3 regions of the Pseudomonas sp. CFBP 8772 genome follow, and region 2 is predicted to be linked to each of the others. Evidence: predicted binding sites of a transcription regulator. Region 2 holds the regulator's gene; each other region holds the start of a gene.
What was found. The regulator FliA, encoded in region 2, starts transcription of late flagellar genes. The targets are predictions, from matches to a motif close to CTAAAGTTTNNNNNNNNNNNGCCGNTAA.
Positions count from the first base shown of each region.

Region 1: the regulator FliA is predicted to act here: its motif matches at 3,632-3,659, upstream of IFT99_RS10970 (methyl-accepting chemotaxis protein).
Region 3: the regulator FliA is predicted to act here: its motif matches at 2,174-2,201, upstream of IFT99_RS22010 (flagellar protein MotY).

Region 1 covers NZ_JACYUI010000004.1:230,148-236,416, reverse strand. Annotated here, with positions in the region: gene IFT99_RS10990 (ABC transporter permease) at 1-269, opposite strand, end outside; gene IFT99_RS10985 (ABC transporter ATP-binding protein) at 271-1,308, opposite strand; gene ydcS (putative ABC transporter substrate-binding protein YdcS) at 1,312-2,463, opposite strand; gene IFT99_RS10975 (tellurite resistance TerB family protein) at 2,720-3,478, shown strand; gene IFT99_RS10970 (methyl-accepting chemotaxis protein) at 3,824-5,446, shown strand; gene IFT99_RS10965 (chemotaxis protein CheW) at 5,456-5,992, shown strand; gene IFT99_RS10960 (CheR family methyltransferase) at 5,989-6,269, shown strand, end outside.
Region 2 covers NZ_JACYUI010000001.1:106,039-112,307, reverse strand. Annotated here, with positions in the region: gene IFT99_RS00490 (protein-glutamate methylesterase/protein-glutamine glutaminase) at 1-261, opposite strand, end outside; gene IFT99_RS00485 (chemotaxis protein CheA) at 677-3,001, opposite strand; gene IFT99_RS00480 (protein phosphatase CheZ) at 3,146-3,934, opposite strand; gene IFT99_RS00475 (chemotaxis response regulator CheY) at 3,954-4,328, opposite strand; gene fliA (RNA polymerase sigma factor FliA) at 4,572-5,315, opposite strand; gene fleN (flagellar synthesis regulator FleN) at 5,312-6,145, opposite strand; gene flhF (flagellar biosynthesis protein FlhF) at 6,263-6,269, opposite strand, start outside.
Region 3 covers NZ_JACYUI010000013.1:43,409-49,677, forward strand. Annotated here, with positions in the region: gene IFT99_RS22005 (argininosuccinate synthase) at 1-1,006, opposite strand, end outside; gene IFT99_RS22010 (flagellar protein MotY) at 1,137-2,123, opposite strand; gene pyrC (dihydroorotase) at 2,268-3,314, shown strand; gene rnt (ribonuclease T) at 3,311-3,988, shown strand; gene IFT99_RS22025 (bacterioferritin-associated ferredoxin) at 4,672-4,890, shown strand; gene bfr (bacterioferritin) at 5,092-5,568, shown strand; gene grxD (Grx4 family monothiol glutaredoxin) at 5,654-5,983, opposite strand; gene IFT99_RS22040 (molybdopterin oxidoreductase family protein) at 6,091-6,269, opposite strand, start outside.

The DNA of each region.
Region 1 (6,269 bases), on a different contig from region 2:
ATGACGTCGAAATTGGCCGGGTTGAACAGCGCGCCGAAGTTCGCCAGGGTCAGGTCCGGCGTCACAGTCATGCTGAAGTCGTCGAAGGTATAGAAGCCCTGCCACAACAGGCCCAGCAGCGAGCCGAGGTAAATCGCGCCGAACCACAGCAGCGGCGGGATCAGCAGCAGCGACAGGTACAGATTCGGGCGTCGATACAGCAAGTTGGAAAAGCGCCGGAGTGGCGATGGCCGTTGCGTCGGTGCCGGGCCTGTGAAGGTCTGACCCATCTCACTGCGCCTCAACCGGCGTGTCATGCAACGTAATCATCGCTTCCCGCGCCCAGCGAACGGTGACGGGTTGCCCCGGTCGATGATGCGCGCCGGCGTCCAGCCACTGATCGTTGGCCTGGCTGACCGTGAGCGTCTGGCCGTTGTCCAGTCTGACCTCGTAGCGGGTGGCACTGCCCTGGTATTGAATGTCGTGCAGCACGCCGCTGAGCTGAATGTCGTGCGTCACAGTGCCGCCCTCGGCAAAACGGATGTGCTCCGGTCGAATCGAAAACGCGCCCGGATTGCCGCTCAACATCTGCGCCAGTTCACCATGCACGACGTTGGAGGTGCCCACGAACTCTGCCACGAAGGTCGTGGCCGGTTTCATGTACAGATTGCGTGGCGTATCGACCTGCTCGATGCGGCCCTTGTTGAACACCGCGACCCGGTCCGACATCGACAGCGCTTCAGTCTGGTCGTGGGTGACGAAGATGAACGTGATGCCCAGTTGGCGCTGCAGTTTCTTTAGTTCGCTTTGCATCTGTTCGCGCAGCTTCAGGTCGAGGGCGCCGAGGGGTTCGTCGAGCAGCAACACCCGCGGGCGATTGACCAGTGCCCGCGCCAGGGCTACACGCTGGCGCTGGCCGCCGGACAGTTGCGCGGGTTTGCGTGCGCCGTAGCCATCAAGGGCGACCATGTTCAGTGCCTCGTCGGCGCGCTTGATCCGTTCGGCCTTGCCGACGCCTTTTACTTTCAGGCCGTAGGCGACGTTGTCCCGCACGTTCATGTGAGGGAACAGCGCGTAGTCCTGAAACACTGTGTTGACGTCGCGCTGGTAGGGCGGCAGGCCGGCGGCTTCCTGACCATGAATGCGGATCGAGCCGGCGCTGGGTTGCTCGAAGCCTGCGATCAGGCGCAGGCAGGTGGTTTTGCCGGAACCCGAGGGGCCGAGCATGGAAAAGAACTCGCCTTCCTGGATGTCGATGGACACCCGGTCCACGGCTTTCACCTCGCCGAACAACCGCGAGACCTGGGTGAACTGGACAGCGTGGGTCATGGCTTAACGTCCACCCATGATCGCAATGTAATCCTGAGTCCAGCGGCTGTACGGCACGTATTTGCCGCCCTCGGCCTGGGGTGTTTTCCAGAAGGCGATTTTCTCGAACAGGTCAAATCCGTTGGTTTCGCAGCCCTCGGCGCCGAGCAGTGCGTTGCCCTTGCAGGCGTCCGGCACCACCGGCAGGGAGCCGAACCAGGCGGCAACGTCACCCTGAACTTTCGGTTGCAGCGACCAGTTCATCCATTTGTAGGCACAGTTCGGGTGTTTGGCTTCGGCGTGCAACATCGTCGTGTCGGCCCAGCCGGTGGCGCCTTCCTGGGGGATGGTCGAGGCCACGGGTTGTTTGTCGGCAACCAGCCCGTTGACCATGTAGCCCCACGAACTCGACGCCGCCACGCCTTCGTTTTTCACGTCGCTCATCTGCACCGTCGCGTCATGCCAGTAGCGATGAACCAGCGGCTGCTGGGCGCGTAGCAGATCGAGCACGGCCTTGTACTGGGTCTCGGTGAGCTGATAGGGATCGACGATGTTCAGTTCCGGCTTGGCCGTCTTCAAATACAGCGCGGCGTCGGCGATGTAGATCGGCCCGTCATAGGCCTGGACCCGGCCCTTGTTCGGCTTGCCATCGGGCAAATCCTGCGGCTCGAACACCACGCTCCAGCTCACCGGCGGCGTCTTGAACACGTTGGTGTTGTACATCAGCACGTTCGGGCCCCACTGGTACGGCGTGCCGTACGTTTTGTTTTCAACCGTGTACCACGGACCATCTTTCAGGCGCGGGTCGAGGGTTTTCCAGTTCGGGATCAGCGTGGGGTCGATGGGCTGCACGCGCTTGCCGGCGATCAGCCGCAACGACGCGTCGCCCGACGCGGTGACCAGGTCATAGCCGCCCTTGGTCATCAGGCTGACCATCTCGTCGGAGGTTGCAGCGGTCTTGACGTTGACCTTGCAGCCGGTCTCCTGCTCGAAGCCGGTCACCCAGTCGTAGGCCTTGTCGCTTTCGCCTCGCTCGATGTAACCCGGCCACGCCACGATATCCAGCTGCCCCTCGCCATCGCCCACCGCCGTGAGTGCTTCAGCGGCCTGCACCGCGCCGCTGGTGAATAGTGCGGTAATCACGGCGCTCAGAATCGCGGTCTTGTGCACGGACATGGTGGGTTTGCCTCATGGTGGTGGTTTGGGCAGAGATCGGTGGTGCAGAGCGTAGTGCCCCGTTCGATCCCCGACAAACTTCACGCAGCAAATACCGAGCCCATTCCTGCAGGCGGATGCGGTTGAGTGAAAACCCGTCCTGACTCTGGACGCTCAGTCGCCGCAACATTCAGAAGCAAACCCGCCCGACGTGCGTCGGTGCCTTCGCCTTAACCTGCGGGTCGAATCGTCTGTCCCCATTTCTGAAGGTGAAGTCATGAACACGCGCGGTTTACTTGATCAATTGTTGAAATCCGGTCAGGACCTGCTGCAAAACAAGGCCGGCGCTCACGACAAGAGCGGCAAAAGCGGGCAAAACGGGCAGGGCGGGCTTGGCGATCTGCTTGGCAAGGTCGGCGGCAGCGGTCTGGGAGGCAAGCTGGGCGGCAGCCTTGGCGGGCTGCTCTCCGGTGCTGGCGGCGGTGCGTTGGCGGCGGGCGCGATGGGCTTGCTGATGGGCAACAAAGGCGCACGCAAAATGGGCGGCAAAGCGCTGACCTACGGCGGGCTCGCAGCGTTGGGCGTGCTGGCGTACAAGGCCTATGGCAACTGGCAGGCGAGTCAGGGGGTGGCGCAACCGGTTGAGCCGCAAACCGTTGACCGCGTGCCACCGGCCCAGGTTGAACAGCACAGCGAGGCCATCCTGCGGGCGCTGGTGGCCGCGGCCAAGGCTGACGGCCACGTCGACGACCGTGAGCGCGAACTCATCGAAGGCGAGTTCACCCGCATCACCGGCGACAACGAACTGCAGCAGTGGCTCCACGCCGAGCTGAACAAACCACTGGACCCTGTCGATGTCGCCCGTGCGGCGCAAACCCCGGAAATCGCCGCGGAGATGTACCTGGCCAGCGTGATGATGGTCGACGAAGAGCACTTCATGGAGCGCGCTTACCTGGACGAACTCGCCAAGCAACTGAAACTCGATCCGGCGTTGAAGACCGAGCTTGAGCAGCAGGTGCGTCAGGCCCAGCCGTAAACCGTCAGTCCGCCCTGCGATCCGGCACGGATACGACGGCCAATAGCCGCAAACCTGTTGGGTCAGGCCCCACAACCACTGGGGCCTGACCCACATTCTTGTTCCTCGCTACAGAAGTCCCGCCCAGACATCCGCCCGCGGCGCATTCGTACCATCAAGCAACGCCACATCGAGCCGATAGCGTGTAAGACATTTCCGATATGGCTGTGTGTTATGGCGTTTTCCTCGTCAGAAACACCCCAAGTGTCGGTAAGGCACTAGGCTATACTCCCGCTCGCTTTGGACCATCTGTCGGTCCGCTTCTTGAACCCGGTCATGCCGGCGTTGAACCCTTGAGGGCTGACTGTGAAGAACTGGACGTTGCGTCAACGGATTTTGGCGAGCTTCGCTGTCATCATCGCCATCATGCTGTTGATGGTGGTTGCGGCATTCAATCGCTTGTTGGTGATCGAGAGCAGTGGCGATGCCGTACGGCTGGACGCGCTGCCCGGCGTTTTTTACAGCAGCACCGTGCGCGGCGCCTGGGTTGAAAGCTACGTAGCCACTCAGCATTTACTCAGTGAGGGCGCCGGACGCGACCTCACCAGCGCTGAAGAAGACCAGTACAAAGACTTCGAAGACCGCCTGCAGGCGCAGATCGTCAATTACCAGAAAAGCATCTTCGACGAATCCGATCGCAATGACTTCGCCCAGTTTCTGCAGTTGCGCGAGCGCTATCAGCTAGTGCTCAACGGTGTGCTAGCGGCCTATCAGGGCGATAACTATGCGCTGTCCCAACGGATGTTTGCCGAGCAACTCACGCCCGCGTGGTTTGAGGGTCGCAAGGAACTCAATGCACTCGGCGCCAAGAACAAGGTGGTCGCCGACAAGGCGTCCGACGCCATCCAGGCCGCAGTTTCCAGCGCCAAGATCACCCTCGGCATCTCGCTGATCATCGCTCTGCTGGCAGCAGCTGCGTGCGGCCTGTTGCTGATGCGCGCAATTCTGGCGCCGATGAACCGCATCGTGCAGATCCTCGACATCATGCGCACTGGCGACCTGAGCACGCGGCTGGCACTGGACCGCAACGATGAGTTCGGATCGGTGCAAACCGGCTTTAACGACATGGTCGCCGAGCTCGCCGCACTGGTGTCCCAGGCCCAGCGCTCGTCGATTCAGGTGACCACCTCGGTGACCGAGATCGCCGCGACCTCCAAACAGCAACAAGCCACGGCCACCGAGACCGCTGCGACCACCACGGAAATCGGCGCGACGTCGCGGGAAATTGCCGCAACATCCCGGGATCTGGTGCGCACCATGACCGAAGTGACCTCGGCGGCGGACCAGGCTTCGATCCTGGCGGGCTCCGGCCAGCAAGGCCTGGCGCGCATGGAAGAAACCATGCACTCGGTCATGGGCGCGGCCGATCTGGTCAACTCCAAGCTGGCGATCCTCAATGAGAAGGCCGGCAACATCAATCAGGTGGTGGTGACCATCGTCAAAGTCGCCGACCAGACCAACCTGCTGTCGCTCAACGCCGCCATCGAAGCCGAAAAAGCCGGCGAATATGGCCGTGGTTTCGCCGTGGTGGCGACCGAGGTCCGGCGCCTGGCCGACCAGACCGCCGTGGCCACCTACGACATCGAGCAGATGGTTCGGGAGATCCAGTCGGCGGTGTCGGCGGGCGTCATGGGCATGGACAAATTCTCCGAAGAAGTGCGTCGCGGCATGTACGAAGTGACTCAGGTCGGCGAGCAGCTTTCGCAGATAATTCATCAGGTGCAGGCCCTCGCGCCGCGTGTCTTGATGGTCAACGAAGGCATGCAGGCCCAGGCCACCGGCGCCGAACAGATCAACCAGGCGCTGGTGCAGTTGGGTGACGCCAGCAGCCAGACCGTTGAATCCCTGCGTCAGGCCAGCTTTGCCATTGATGAGCTGAGCCAGGTGGCGGTGGGGCTGCGTAGCGGCGTTTCGCGTTTCAAGGTCTGAGTCAGGCCCATGATCGAGCATTCAGCCAAGCGCAGCGCTGCGGTATTGCCGAAGAGCAAGCTGTTTCTGCTGTTCCGTATCGGTGCGGAACGTTATGCGCTGCAAGCGACAGAAGTCGCCGAAGTGCTGCCACGGCTGGTGCTCAAGCCCATCGCGCAAGCGCCGCACTGGGTCGCCGGTGTATTCGCCCACCGGGGTGCAATCGTCCCTGTCATCGACCTCAGCGCGCTGACCTTCGGCCATCCGTCCCAGCTGCGCACCAGCACGCGGCTGGTGCTGGTGCACTATCGCCTCGGCGGCGATCGTCCCCCGCGTGAGCTGGGGTTGATCCTCGAACAGGCAACCGACACGCTGCGCTGCTCGCCCCATGAATTCAAAGCCTACGGCCTGGACAACGCCCAAGCGCCGTATCTGGGGCCGGTGCGCGAAGACGAACACGGCCTGCTGCAGTGGATACGCGTGGAAGACTTGCTCAGCGACGCTGTGCGCGAACTGTTGTTTCCCGAACAGCCCATGAGCCTGGATGCCTTCGAGGCCACGCCATGAGCAGCGATGCGCGTTTCTTCGCTTTTCTAAAGGACCGCATCGGGCTGGACGTCGCGTCGGTGGGCAAGGCGATCATTGAGCGCGCCGTGCGTCAGCGCTGCACGCTGTCCAAGGCGCGGGACCACGACGATTACTGGCAGACGCTGCTGGTTTCGGCGGACGAGCAACAGGCGCTGATCGAAGCGGTGATCGTCCCCGAAACGTGGTTTTTCCGTTACCCGGAATCCTTCGTCACCCTCGGCAAGCTGGCCAATGCCCGACTGGCGCAGCTCAATGG
Region 2 (6,269 bases):
TTCGTGGGTCAGGGAGGAGAACATCAACACCGGGGTCGGGCAGCGCTGCATGATGTGACGGACCGCGGTAATGCCATCCATCATCGGCATTTCGTAGTCCATGGTGATCACGTCAGGCTTGAGGGCCAGGGCTTGTTCAATGGCTTCCTTGCCATTGGTGGCGGTACCGACCACCTGAATCGTGGGATCTGAAGAGAGAATTTCCGAAACACGACGTCGGAAAAAACCCGAGTCGTCCACGACGAGAACCTTGACTGCCATAAACACTCCAAAGAGCGCGCGCCACCCCTGAGGGTCGGCGCGCCCTGAATCACGTAGCTTGGGTCACATTGGCGATACGGGACAGGCCAGTGAGACCGGTTTTCGCGCTTAAAACAGGACCGGGTCTATTTGTAGGACCGGCTTTAGCCGGGAAAGCGTGAGATGTCACACCGCAAAATCCATGGTGTCCATACCGGCCCTTTCCCTTAGTAGGACCGGCTTCAGCCGGGAACGCGTCGGATGTCACACCGCGCAATCCAGAGTGTCCATACCGGCCCTTTCCCGGCTGAAGCCGGTCCTACACAAGAAGGCGTCGGGTTTCACACCACAAAATCGAGGGAGTTCACCCTGCCCTCTTCCCGGCTGAAGCCGGTCCTACAGAACATCGAAAGCCGCCTGCTTAAGCCGATCCTGCCTAACCAATCCGTCGTGCCGCGTAGCGCTTGAGCATGCTCGGGACATCGAGAATCAGTGCGATGCGACCGTCACCGGTGATGGTGGCGCCCGACATGCCCGGCGTACCTTGCAGCATCTTGCCCAGCGGCTTGATGACCACTTCTTCCTGGCCGACCAACTGATCCACCACGAAGCCGATGCGTTGCGTGCCGACCGACAGGATCACCACGTGACCTTCGCGCTGCTCCTCGTGAGCCGCCGAACTGACCAGCCAGCGCTTGAGGTAGAACAGTGGCAGCGCCTTGTCGCGGACGATGACCACCTCCTGACCGTCGACGACGTTGGTGGTCGACAGGTCCAGGTGGAAGATCTCGTTGACGTTGACCAGCGGGAACGCGAAGGCCTGATTGCCCAGCATGACCATCAGCGTCGGCATGATCGCCAGGGTCAGCGGGACCTTGATGACGATCTTCGAGCCCAGGCCCTTGGTCGAATGGATGTTGATCGAGCCGTTGAGCTGGGAGATCTTGGTTTTCACCACGTCCATGCCCACGCCACGCCCGGACACATCGGAAATCTCGGTCTTGGTCGAGAAGCCCGGTGCGAAGATCAGGTTGTAGCAGTCGGTGTCGCTGAGGCGATCCGCTGCGTCCTTGTCCATCACGCCACGCTTGACCGCGATCGCACGCAGGACCGCAGGGTCCATGCCTTTGCCGTCATCGGAAATCGACAGCAGGATGTGATCGCCTTCCTGTTCGGCCGAGAGAATCACACGACCGTTCCGGGCCTTGCCCGACGCCTCGCGCTCTTCAGGCGACTCGATACCGTGGTCGACCGCGTTGCGCACCAAGTGGACCAGCGGGTCGGCCAGGGCTTCGACGAGGTTTTTGTCCAGGTCGGTTTCTTCACCCACCAGTTCAAGGCTGATTTCTTTCTTCAACTGACGCGCCAGATCGCGAACCAGTCGCGGGAAGCGACCGAACACTTTCTTGATCGGCTGCATGCGGGTCTTCATGACCGCGGTCTGCAGGTCAGCAGTCACCACGTCCAGATTGGACACGGCCTTGGACATGGCTTCATCGGCGCTGTTGGCGCCCAGGCGCACCAGGCGGTTACGCACCAGCACCAGTTCACCGACCATGTTCATGATTTCGTCCAGCCGCGCGGTGTCGACGCGCACGGTGGTTTCGGCTTCAGCCGGCGGTTTTTCGCTGGCCGCCGGAGCAGCAGCACGCGCCGGAGCAGGCGCAGAGGCAGGCGTCGCTTTGGCCGGTGCCGCCGCAGCAGGCGTCGGTTTGGCAGGTTCGGCTTTTGCGACGGGCTCAGGCTTGTTGGCCGGTGCCGCGGCGGCCACCGCAGGTTCGAACTTGCCTTTGCCGTGCAACTGGTCCAGCAGGTCTTCGAATTCGTTGTCGGTGATTTCGTCCGAGGCCGCCGCTTTCGACGGGGCCGCAGGTGCAACCGGCGCGGCAGGCGCAGCGGCAGCAGGAGCAGCATGAGCCGCGGCGTCAGGAGCAGCAGTACCAACGGCATCCGGCGAGAACGAGCCTTTGCCATGCAACTGATCCAGCAGCGACTCAAATTCGTCGTCAGTGATTTCGTCACTGGCCGGTGCGGCAGACGGCGTCACGGCCGCCGGCGGTTGCACGGCATCGACGGCGAACTGGCCTTTGCCATGCAACTGATCGAGGAGTGATTCGAATTCAGCGTCGGTGATTTCATCGCTGGCCGCAGCGCCGGCCGGTGCAGCGGGAGCCGCTGCCGCCGGTGCTGCCGCGACAGGTGCGGCTGCCGCAGGGGCAGAGGCAACCGGTGCAGGACCGCCCGCCGCTTGCGCCTTGACGGCGTTCAGCGAATCCAGAAGCTGTTCGAATTCAAGGTCGGTGATGTCTTCGGACGGCGCTTCAGCCACCGGCTCTTCGACCACCGGGGCTGCAGCCACTTCCTCTTGCGAAGCAGGCTCGGCCAGGCGAGCCAGCGCGGCCAGCAATTCAGGTGTGGCGGGGGTAACGCTGGAGCGCTCGCGCACTTGACCGAACATGCTGTTGACGGTGTCGAGTGCTTCAAGGACCACGTCCATGAGCTCCGAGTCGACGCGGCGTTCACCCTTGCGCAGGATGTCGAACACGTTCTCGGCGATGTGACAGCATTCAACCAGCTCGTTGAGCTGGAGGAAGCCGGCGCCCCCTTTTACAGTGTGAAAACCGCGAAAAATTGCATTGAGCAGGTCCGCATCGTCCGGCCGGCTTTCCAGCTCGACCAACTGCTCTGACAACAGCTCGAGAATCTCGCCGGCCTCTACCAGAAAATCCTGAAGGATTTCTTCATCGGCGCCGAAGCTCATTGGGGGGTGCTCCTAAAATTAACCGTCAAACCGATCCGGAGGCTGCACTGACGGCCTGCGCGCATTGCTTTCGTCGAAGCATTGGCGCGCGGGTCCAGCAGCCACTTTCACAGAAAACCTGAAGACCGAGACAGAATGACCGAATCAGAATCCGAGGCTGGATAGCAGATCGTCAACATCATCCTGTCCGGATACAACGTCTTCACGTTTATCGGCATGAATCTGCGGACCTTCACCCTTGGAGTGAAGTTTTTCTTGTTCTTTTTGCTGACGGAACATTTCCTGGTCGTGCTCGATGCCCGCGAAGCGGTCCACCTGGCTCGCCATGAGCACCAGCTTGAGCAGATTGCGCTCGACTTCGGTGACCAGCGTGGTCACGCGCTTGATCACCTGACCGGTGAGGTCCTGGTAATCCTGAGCGAGCAGAATGTCGTTCAGGTGCGCGGAGACTTCGGTGGTCTCTTTCTCGCTGCGGGTCAGGAACACATCGACGCGGCGGGCCAGATCACGGAACTCTTCGGCGCTGATTTCGCGGCGCATGAAGCGTCCCCAATCGGCGCTCAACGCCTTGGCGTCGTCACTGAGCCCGTGCATCAACGGCGTGCTCTGCTCCACCAGGTCCATGGTCCGGTTGGCCGCGTTTTCGGTCAGCCTGACCACGTACGACAGCCGCTCGGTGGCGTCGGTGATCTGGGAGACCTCCTCGGCCTGGGGCATGTTCGGGTCGATCTGGAAGTTGACGATCGCGCTGTGCAGCTCGCGCGTCAGTTTGCCGACTTCCTGATACAGGCCGCGGTCGCGGGTCTGGTTAAGCTCATGGATCAGTTGCACGGCGTCGCCGAACTTGCCTTTTTCAAGGCTCGCGACCAGCTCTTGTGCGTGTTTCTTCAGGGTTGACTCAAAGTCACCCATTGTCGAATCTTTGGAATCCATAGCGCCCTCGCAGCGGACATCAGCTATTGACGCGCTCAAATATTTTTTCGATTTTTTCTTTGAGCACTTGCGCGGTGAACGGCTTCACCACGTAGCCGTTCACACCGGCCTGAGCGGCTTCGATGATCTGCTCGCGCTTGGCTTCGGCAGTCACCATCAGCACCGGCAGACTGCGCAGACGCTCGTCGGCACGCACCTGACGCAACAGGTCGATGCCGGACATGCCCGGCATGTTCCAGTCAGTGACGAGGAAGTCAAAAGCGCCGCTTTGCAGCATGGGCAATGCGGTGAGTCCGTCATCTGCTTCGGCCGTGTTGGTGAACCCAAGGTCACGCAACAGGTTTTTTATGATCCGCCGCATCGTTGAGAAGTCATCAACGATGAGGATTTTCATGTTCTTGTCCAATTCGACCTCCAAGCAGTCTTTAACGCGTTCAGCACCTGAACGCGCGTCCAATCAATACCGTCTGTGCCGAACATGAAAAGGGGTTTCAATCGACCGGAACGAGCGCAGCGAAACCGGATCATCTACGACCCGGTTCGACCGACTCCTGCCGTGTCTCTTTTGCTTCCCGCTCACGTCTTGCACAGCCGGTCTTACAAGCAAAACACGCAGGCCTCATGGCCTGCGCCTGATTCACGAACGTGCGCGCCACTCGCCAAGACGACCGCGCAGCCGCGCCGCGCATTGACTGTGCAGCTGGCTGACACGCGATTCGCTGACCCCCAGGACCTCACCGATTTCCTTGAGGTTCAGCTCTTCGTCGTAGTACAGCGACAAGACCAGGCGTTCACGTTCGGGCAAGTTGGCGATCGCCTCGGCCAGCGCGGCCTGGAAGCGCTCGTCTTCCAGATCCCGCGACGGTTCGAGGGACTGGCTCGCGCCGTCCTCGTGCAGCCCTTCGTGTTCGCCGTCCTGCAACAGGTCGTCGAAACTGAACAGGCGGCTGCCCAGGGTATCGTTCAAAATCCCGTAGTAATCGTCGAGACTCAATTCAAGTTCGGCAGCAACCTCGTGATCTTTAGCGTCACGGCCGGTTTTTGCTTCGATTGCACGAATCGCGTCGCTGACCATGCGCGTGTTGCGGTGGACCGAGCGCGGTGCCCAGTCCCCCTTGCGCACTTCGTCGAGCATCGCGCCACGGATACGAATACCCGCGTACGTCTCGAAACTGGCCCCTTTGGTGGAGTCGTATTTGGTCGAGACTTCGAGCAAGCCAATCATGCCCGCCTGAATCAAATCCTCGACCTGCACACTGGCCGGCAGACGCGCCAGCAAGTGGTAGGCGATTCGTTTGACCAGCGGTGCATAACGCTCGATCAGCTCATACTGGGAGTCTTTGGACGATTTGCTGTACATGCGATAGCCACTTGCTGTCATGAGACGGGCCCTGCGCTGGTGTGATGCACGAGGCGTTCTACGAAAAATTCCAGGTGACCGCGCGGGTTCGCCGGCAGCGGCCAGGTGTCGACTTTCTGCGCGATGGCCTTGAACGCCAGGGCACATTTGGAACGCGGAAACGCTTCGTACACGGCGCGCTGTTTCTGCACGGCCTTGCGTACGCATTCGTCGTACGGCACGGCGCCTACATACTGCAGGGCCACGTCGAGAAAACGGTCGGTGACTTTCGTCAGCTTGGCGAAGAGGTTGCGCCCTTCCTGCGGGCTCTGGGCCATGTTGGCCAGGACGCGGAAGCGGTTCATGCCGTAATCGCGGTTGAGCAGTTTGATCAGGGCGTAGGCGTCGGTGATCGACGTGGGCTCGTCGCACACCACCAGCAGCACTTCCTGGGCGGCGCGGACAAAGCTCACGACCGACTCGCCGATGCCGGCGGCCGTATCAATGACCAGCACATCGAGGTTGTCGCCGATGTCACTGAAAGCCTGAATCAGCCCGGCATGCTGCGCCGGGGTCAGGTGGACCATGCTCTGGGTGCCCGATGCCGCCGGCACGATGCGTACGCCGCCCGGGCCCTGCAGCAGGACATCGCGCAGCTCGCACCGCCCTTCGATGACATCAGCCAGGGTGCGCTTGGGGGTCAGACCCAACAATACGTCGACGTTGGCCAGACCCAGATCGGCGTCCAGCAGCATGACGCGACGTCCCAGCTCGGCCAGCGCCAGTGAAAGATTCACTGAAACGTTGGTCTTGCCTACGCCACCTTTGCCACCGGTCACCGCGATAACCTGTACGGGATGCATGCTGCCCATGTTAATTGTTTACCTTGTCTTGCTTAGACCTAAGCCACATGTCGGGCTGCACGTTCAGTGCCTGAACAATGCCTGGCAGACCATCGATGCAGGAAAATTCCACTGTCATTTCTCTACCTAGCCC
Region 3 (6,269 bases), on a different contig from region 2:
GCGACGCATCGATCATCTGTTGCAGCATAAGACGCTCAGGGCTCCACCAGTAGCCGGTGTAAATCAGGCTGGCGTACTTGGGCATCAGCTCGTCTTTGAGGTGAGCGACTTCGCGGTCCAGGGTGATCGACTCGATCGCACGGTGACCACGCAGCATGATGGTGCCGCCCGGGGTCTCGTAGCAGCCGCGGGACTTCATGCCGACGTAGCGGTTCTCGACGATGTCCAGACGACCAATGCCGTGCTCGCCGCCGATGCGGTTCAAGGTGGCAAGGACGGTGGCCGGGGTCATTTCAACACCGTCCAGCGCCACGATGTCGCCGTTGCGATAGGTCAGCTCCAGATACTGCGGCTTGTCCGGTGCGTTTTCCGGCGACACTGTCCACCGCCACATGTCTTCTTCGTGTTCGGTCCAGGTGTCTTCCAGCACGCCGCCTTCATAGGAGATGTGCAGCAGGTTGGCGTCCATCGAGTACGGGGATTTTTTCTTGCCGTGGCGCTCGATCGGGATCGCGTGCTTCTCGGCGTAGTCCATGAGCTTCTCGCGGGACAGCAGGTCCCACTCACGCCATGGCGCGATCACTTTCACGCCAGGCTTGAGCGCATAGGCGCCCAATTCGAAACGAACCTGGTCGTTGCCCTTGCCGGTAGCGCCGTGGGAAATGGCGTCAGCGCCGGTTTCGTTGGCGATTTCGATGAGTCGTTTGGCGATCAGGGGACGTGCGATGGAAGTACCCAACAGGTACTCGCCTTCATAGACGGTATTGGCGCGAAACATCGGGAACACGAAATCACGCACGAACTCTTCGCGCAGGTCATCGATGTAGATTTCTTTGACGCCCATGGCTTGCGCCTTGGCGCGTGCTGGCTCGACTTCTTCGCCCTGACCCAGGTCAGCGGTGAAGGTCACCACCTCGCAGTTGTACGTATCTTGCAGCCACTTGAGGATTACCGAAGTATCCAGGCCACCGGAATACGCGAGAACTACCTTGTTTACGTCCGCCATGCCATCACTCCAACGCGTTGTACGGAAAACCGACGAGTTTACCGTTCACGCGCGGGAATTTACAGTGTCGCGACAGCTTCTGACGACAAAGCGACAGATTCTGTCAGTCAGACGACTTCGCTGCCCGTCGTCAAGAGGCCTTGGCGGGGGCCGCGCTTGCCGCTGTGGCGGGCGCAGCGCCTGGGGTTGGCGTGGCGGCAGGTGCTGGCAGTGGGGCCGGCGTCGGCGCAGGTGCAGCGGATTGCGTCACGGCCGGGGTCTGCTGCGCCACACGCTCCAGGTGAATGTTCACCCGGCGGTTGCGCGCGCGATTGGCGTTGTTGGTGTTTGGCGCCAGCGGGTATTGCTCTCCATGGAAACGCAGGGTGATCTGCTCTTCCGGGACGCCCTGGGCTTTAAGGTAGTCCATGACCGACAGCGCGCGACGCCGTGACAGGTCGCGGTTGGTCAACCGGTTGCCGCTGTTGTCGGAATGGCCGTCCAGTTCGACGTGATTGACCGTCGGATCAGCCTTCATATAAGCCAGCACAGTGTCCAGCTTGCGCCTGGCCGTAGCGTCCAGCTCGATGCCGCCACCCGGGAAACCGATCTCGGACTGCCGCACTTGCTCGAAATTCATCGGCAACAGCTTCGCGGTACAGACCTGGAAGTCACCATAGGCTTTGCTGAATTTGACCGGCAACAGCCTGACTTCCATCGCGCCGCCGCCATCTCGCAGGGTGTGACGAATCATCGGGCTGCGACCTTCCATCAAACCCGCGATCAGCCGCGTGGCCTGGGCCTGGTTGGTATTGAAAGGAATCTCGCCGTTGCCGACTTTCACTGCGCCAAGATTGAGATCTCCGCGACCCGGCTGCCACGGCGCCGCCGCGGCAATCAACGTGGCCGAGCCGGACGAAAGGCTGTAGCCATTTGCCTTCAGCCGAAACGTCGGTTGCTCGCCCGCGCGTCGCACGAATTCGCCCGCACCGAAATCGGCGATCGGTTGAGTCAGTCTGCACTCGAACTGGTCGCCTTCCACCTTCCACTCAATATTCTCCAGACGCGTCTGGAAGGTGAGCGCCACGGCCGGCAGGCTGGCAAACGCGCTGAGCAGGGCTAGATATCGCTGGCGCACGGGAGGCTCCACTAAATTCACGTGTAACAAGATTTATGACTTACACGTGGCTATCGGTAACTTCCCGCAAAACTTGATAGCGAGTGCCTGGAGGAGTCTTTTCCGGTAGCATTCCCAGCGAGTTTGACCCGCCTGGAATCCCCAATGTCCGAACGCCTGACCCTCCTGCGCCCCGACGACTGGCATATCCATCTTCGAGATGGCGCTGTTTTGCCCCACACCGTCGCCGACGTAGCGCGCACCTTTGGCCGCGCGATCATCATGCCGAACCTCGTGCCCCCGGTACGCAACGCGGAGCAAGCGGACGCCTATCGTCAGCGCATCCTCGCTGCACGTCCGCAAGGCAGCCGCTTCGAGCCGCTGATGGTGCTTTACCTCACTGACCTGACGCAGCCCGAGGAGATTCGCGCCGCGAAGGCCAGTGGCTTCGTGTATGCCGCCAAGTTGTACCCGGCAGGCGCGACGACCAATTCCGATTCCGGTGTCACCAGCGTCGACAAGATCTTCCCGGTGCTCGAGGCGATGGCTGAGGTGGGCTTGCCGCTGCTCATCCACGGCGAAGTGACCCGCGGCGACATCGACGTGTTCGACCGTGAAAAGATTTTCATCGACGAGCACATGCGACGTGTCGTCGAGCGTTTTCCGACGCTGAAAGTGGTGTTCGAACACATCACCACCGCCGACGCCGTGCAGTTCGTCAATGAAGCTTCGGCCAATGTGGGCGCGACCATCACTGCCCACCATTTGCTGTACAACCGCAACCATATGCTGGTCGGCGGCATTCGCCCTCACTTCTATTGCCTGCCGATTCTCAAGCGCAACACCCACCAGGTTGCCCTGCTCGATGCCGCCACCAGCGGCAGCAGCAAGTTCTTCCTCGGTACGGACTCCGCGCCCCACGCGCAGCACGCGAAAGAAGCGGCGTGCGGTTGTGCCGGCTGCTACACCGCATTCGCCGCCATCGAGCTTTACGCCGAGGCGTTCGAATCACGCAACGCGCTGGACAAGCTGGAAGGCTTCGCCAGTTTGCACGGCCCGGCGTTCTATGGTCTGCCGACCAACACCGACACCATTACCCTGGTTCGTGACGAGTGGACGGCCCCCGCCAGCCTGCCGTTTGGCGAGCTTTCTGTTATCCCGCTGCGCGCCGGTGAAAAACTGCGCTGGCGCCTGCTGGAGGAACACGCGTGAGTGAAGATCATTACGAAGACGAGCAAGAAGGCTCCGGCGGCGGCACTGGCTCCCGGCACCCGATGGCTGCCCGTTTTCGCGGTTACCTGCCCGTTGTCGTTGACGTAGAAACTGGCGGGTTCAATTGCGCCACTGATGCGTTGCTGGAGATCGCCGCCACCACCATCGGCATGGATGAGAAAGGCTTTGTCTTCCCGGACCACACCTATTTCTTCCGTGTCGAACCGTTCGAGGGCGCCAACGTGGAAGCCGCGGCGCTGGAGTTCACCGGCATCAAGCTGGATCACCCGCTGCGCATGGCCGTGAGTGAAGAAACCGCGCTGACGGACATCTTCCGCGGCATCCGCAAGGCGCTGAAAGCCAACGGCTGCAAGCGTGCGATCCTGGTCGGCCACAACGCCAGCTTCGACCTGGGCTTTCTCAACGCAGCGGTCGCGCGGCTGGACATGAAGCGCAATCCGTTTCACCCGTTCTCCAGCTTCGACACCGCGACGCTGGCGGGCCTTGCGTACGGCCAGACTGTCCTGGCCAAAGCCTGCCAGTCGGCGGACATCGATTTCGACGGTCGCGAGGCCCACTCGGCCCGTTACGACACCGAGAAGACTGCCGAGCTGTTCTGCGGCATCGTCAACCGCTGGAAAGAAATGGGCGGCTGGCACGACTTCGACAACTGAGTCGATGCGGCTGCGCAATAAACGAACCGGCCCATGTGGCCGGTTTTTTTATGGGTGGGGATTGGCAGGCAGTGATCGGCTCAAACTCCGTCAGCGCCCCGACTGGCCCCTTCCCGGCTAAAGCCGGTCCCACTAAAAGCAGGGCGTGCATTCAGCGAGATCGGCGGCGCCCCCCTGTAGGACCGGCTTCAGCCGGGAAGCTCTTGATCTGCTTCTGATCTGCTTCTGATCTGCTTCTGATCTGCCTTTGATCTTCATACGCAAAAAGCCCAAACACCGCAGAACGCGACTTGGGTGCAGGCTGAACGCAGGTTTCGCGGAGTGGGCCGAGCGGCATGGATGCCGCGAGAGCCGCCCCCCGCCATGGATGGCGGATGGCGGCGGGCCCACGGAGCGAGACCGGAGTGAGGGTATTCCGACGAAGGAGGAACCCAACCAGGAGCAGGGCCTTTTTGGTTACTTTTTCGGCTCTTGGAAAAAGTGACCCGCCGTAAGGGCGGAACCGTAATCAGCACCACCGCCGATAATGGATATACACACAACCCTCACAAGCGATCATGCCTATCGCCGCAGCCGACCACTCATCGGTAGCCACGCGAAGAAGCCTGAGTAGTTTTGACAAGCATTCTCATTAACATTAGTATCCCTCGCATTGAGCCAATCACTCAGCGACGGTTTCTTATATGTATGTCTGCCTCTGCCAAGGTGTTACCGACGGACAAATCCGTGAAGCAATCATGGAAGGATGCTGCAGCTATCGTGACGTCCGCGAGACCCTCGGTGTCGCCAGCAAGTGTGGGAAATGTGCCTGCCTCGCCAAGGAAGTGGTGCGTGAAACCCTGACCGAGCTGCAAACCAGCCACGCCGCCCTCGCCTATCCCGCAGAATTTTCAGCTGCCTGAAAGACCGCTTTCAAACAAAACCGGGCCCTGTCCGGTTTTTTTATGCCTTTAATTCAATCGCTTAGCAACAAGATGCGGAACACAAACATTCTTATTCCTATTTATTTTCACTTATTATTCAATAACTTAGGTTTGACAGAGTTATAGGCTGGGCTCAGACTTCCCGCCTGCATTACCTATATCTTCGACAGGACCCCGATCATGAAAGGCGACATCACAGTCATCCAGCATCTCAACAAGATCCTCGGTAACGAGCTGGTCGCGATCAACCAGTACTTCCTGCATGCGCGCATGTATGAAGACTGGGGCCTGAACAAGCTGGGCAAACACGAGTACCACGAATCCATCGACGAGATGAAACACGCTGACAAACTGATCAAGCGCATCCTGTTTCTGGAAGGCCTCCCGAACCTGCAGGACCTGGGCAAGATCCTGATCGGCGAGCACACCAAGGAAATGCTTGAGTGTGACCTGCGCATCGAGCGCAAGGGCCACGCCGATTTGAAAGCCGCCATCGCGCACTGCGAAACCGTCGGCGACTTCGGCAGCCGCGAAATGCTGGAAGACATTCTGGAATCGGAAGAAGAGCACATCGACTGGCTGGAAACCCAGCTGGGCCTGATCGACAAGGTCGGCATCGAGAACTACCTGCAGTCTCAGATGGGCGAAGAGGACTGATTCTCGTCCCTGCCTCCCAACAAGACCGCCCAATAAAAAGCCCCGCTTCTCGGCAGAGAGCGGGGCTTTTTTACGACTGCCGAAATCAGGCAGTGGCGTTTTTCGCAACAGCGGCTTTCACCAGTTCCTGCAGCGAACCGTCAGCCTGCATTTCAGTGATGATGTCGCTACCGCCGACCAGCTCACCACCGACCCACAGCTGCGGGAACGTTGGCCAGTTGGCGTACTTCGGCAGGTTGGCGCGGATTTCCGGGTTCTGCAGGATATCGACGTACGCGAACTTTTCGCCACACGCCATCAGTGCCTGAGAAGCCTTGGCCGAAAAGCCACACTGCGGGGCATTCGGAGCACCTTTCATGTAGAGCAGAACGGTGTTGCTGGCAATCTGGTCTTTGATCGTTTCGATAATATCCATGGAGCACCTCGGCTAAACTTTACGACTGTATGTGTCGACACGGTGGCGCATTCTAAACGATTCCCGAGCATAACGCTCGGTCTTGGCCTTGACCGCCCCCATGACCGTCATGCCGCCGCAACCGTAACCGGCACCCCGTTCAGCACGGCGTTCCCGGAAATGCCATCCAGCGCACGCTCGTCAGTCAGGTCATTCGCGCTTTCACCTGGCTGAGCCGTCGCGATGTCCATTCTCACGCCCGGACGACCGTGGCCCCAGCCGTGGGGCAGGCTTACGACGCCGGGCA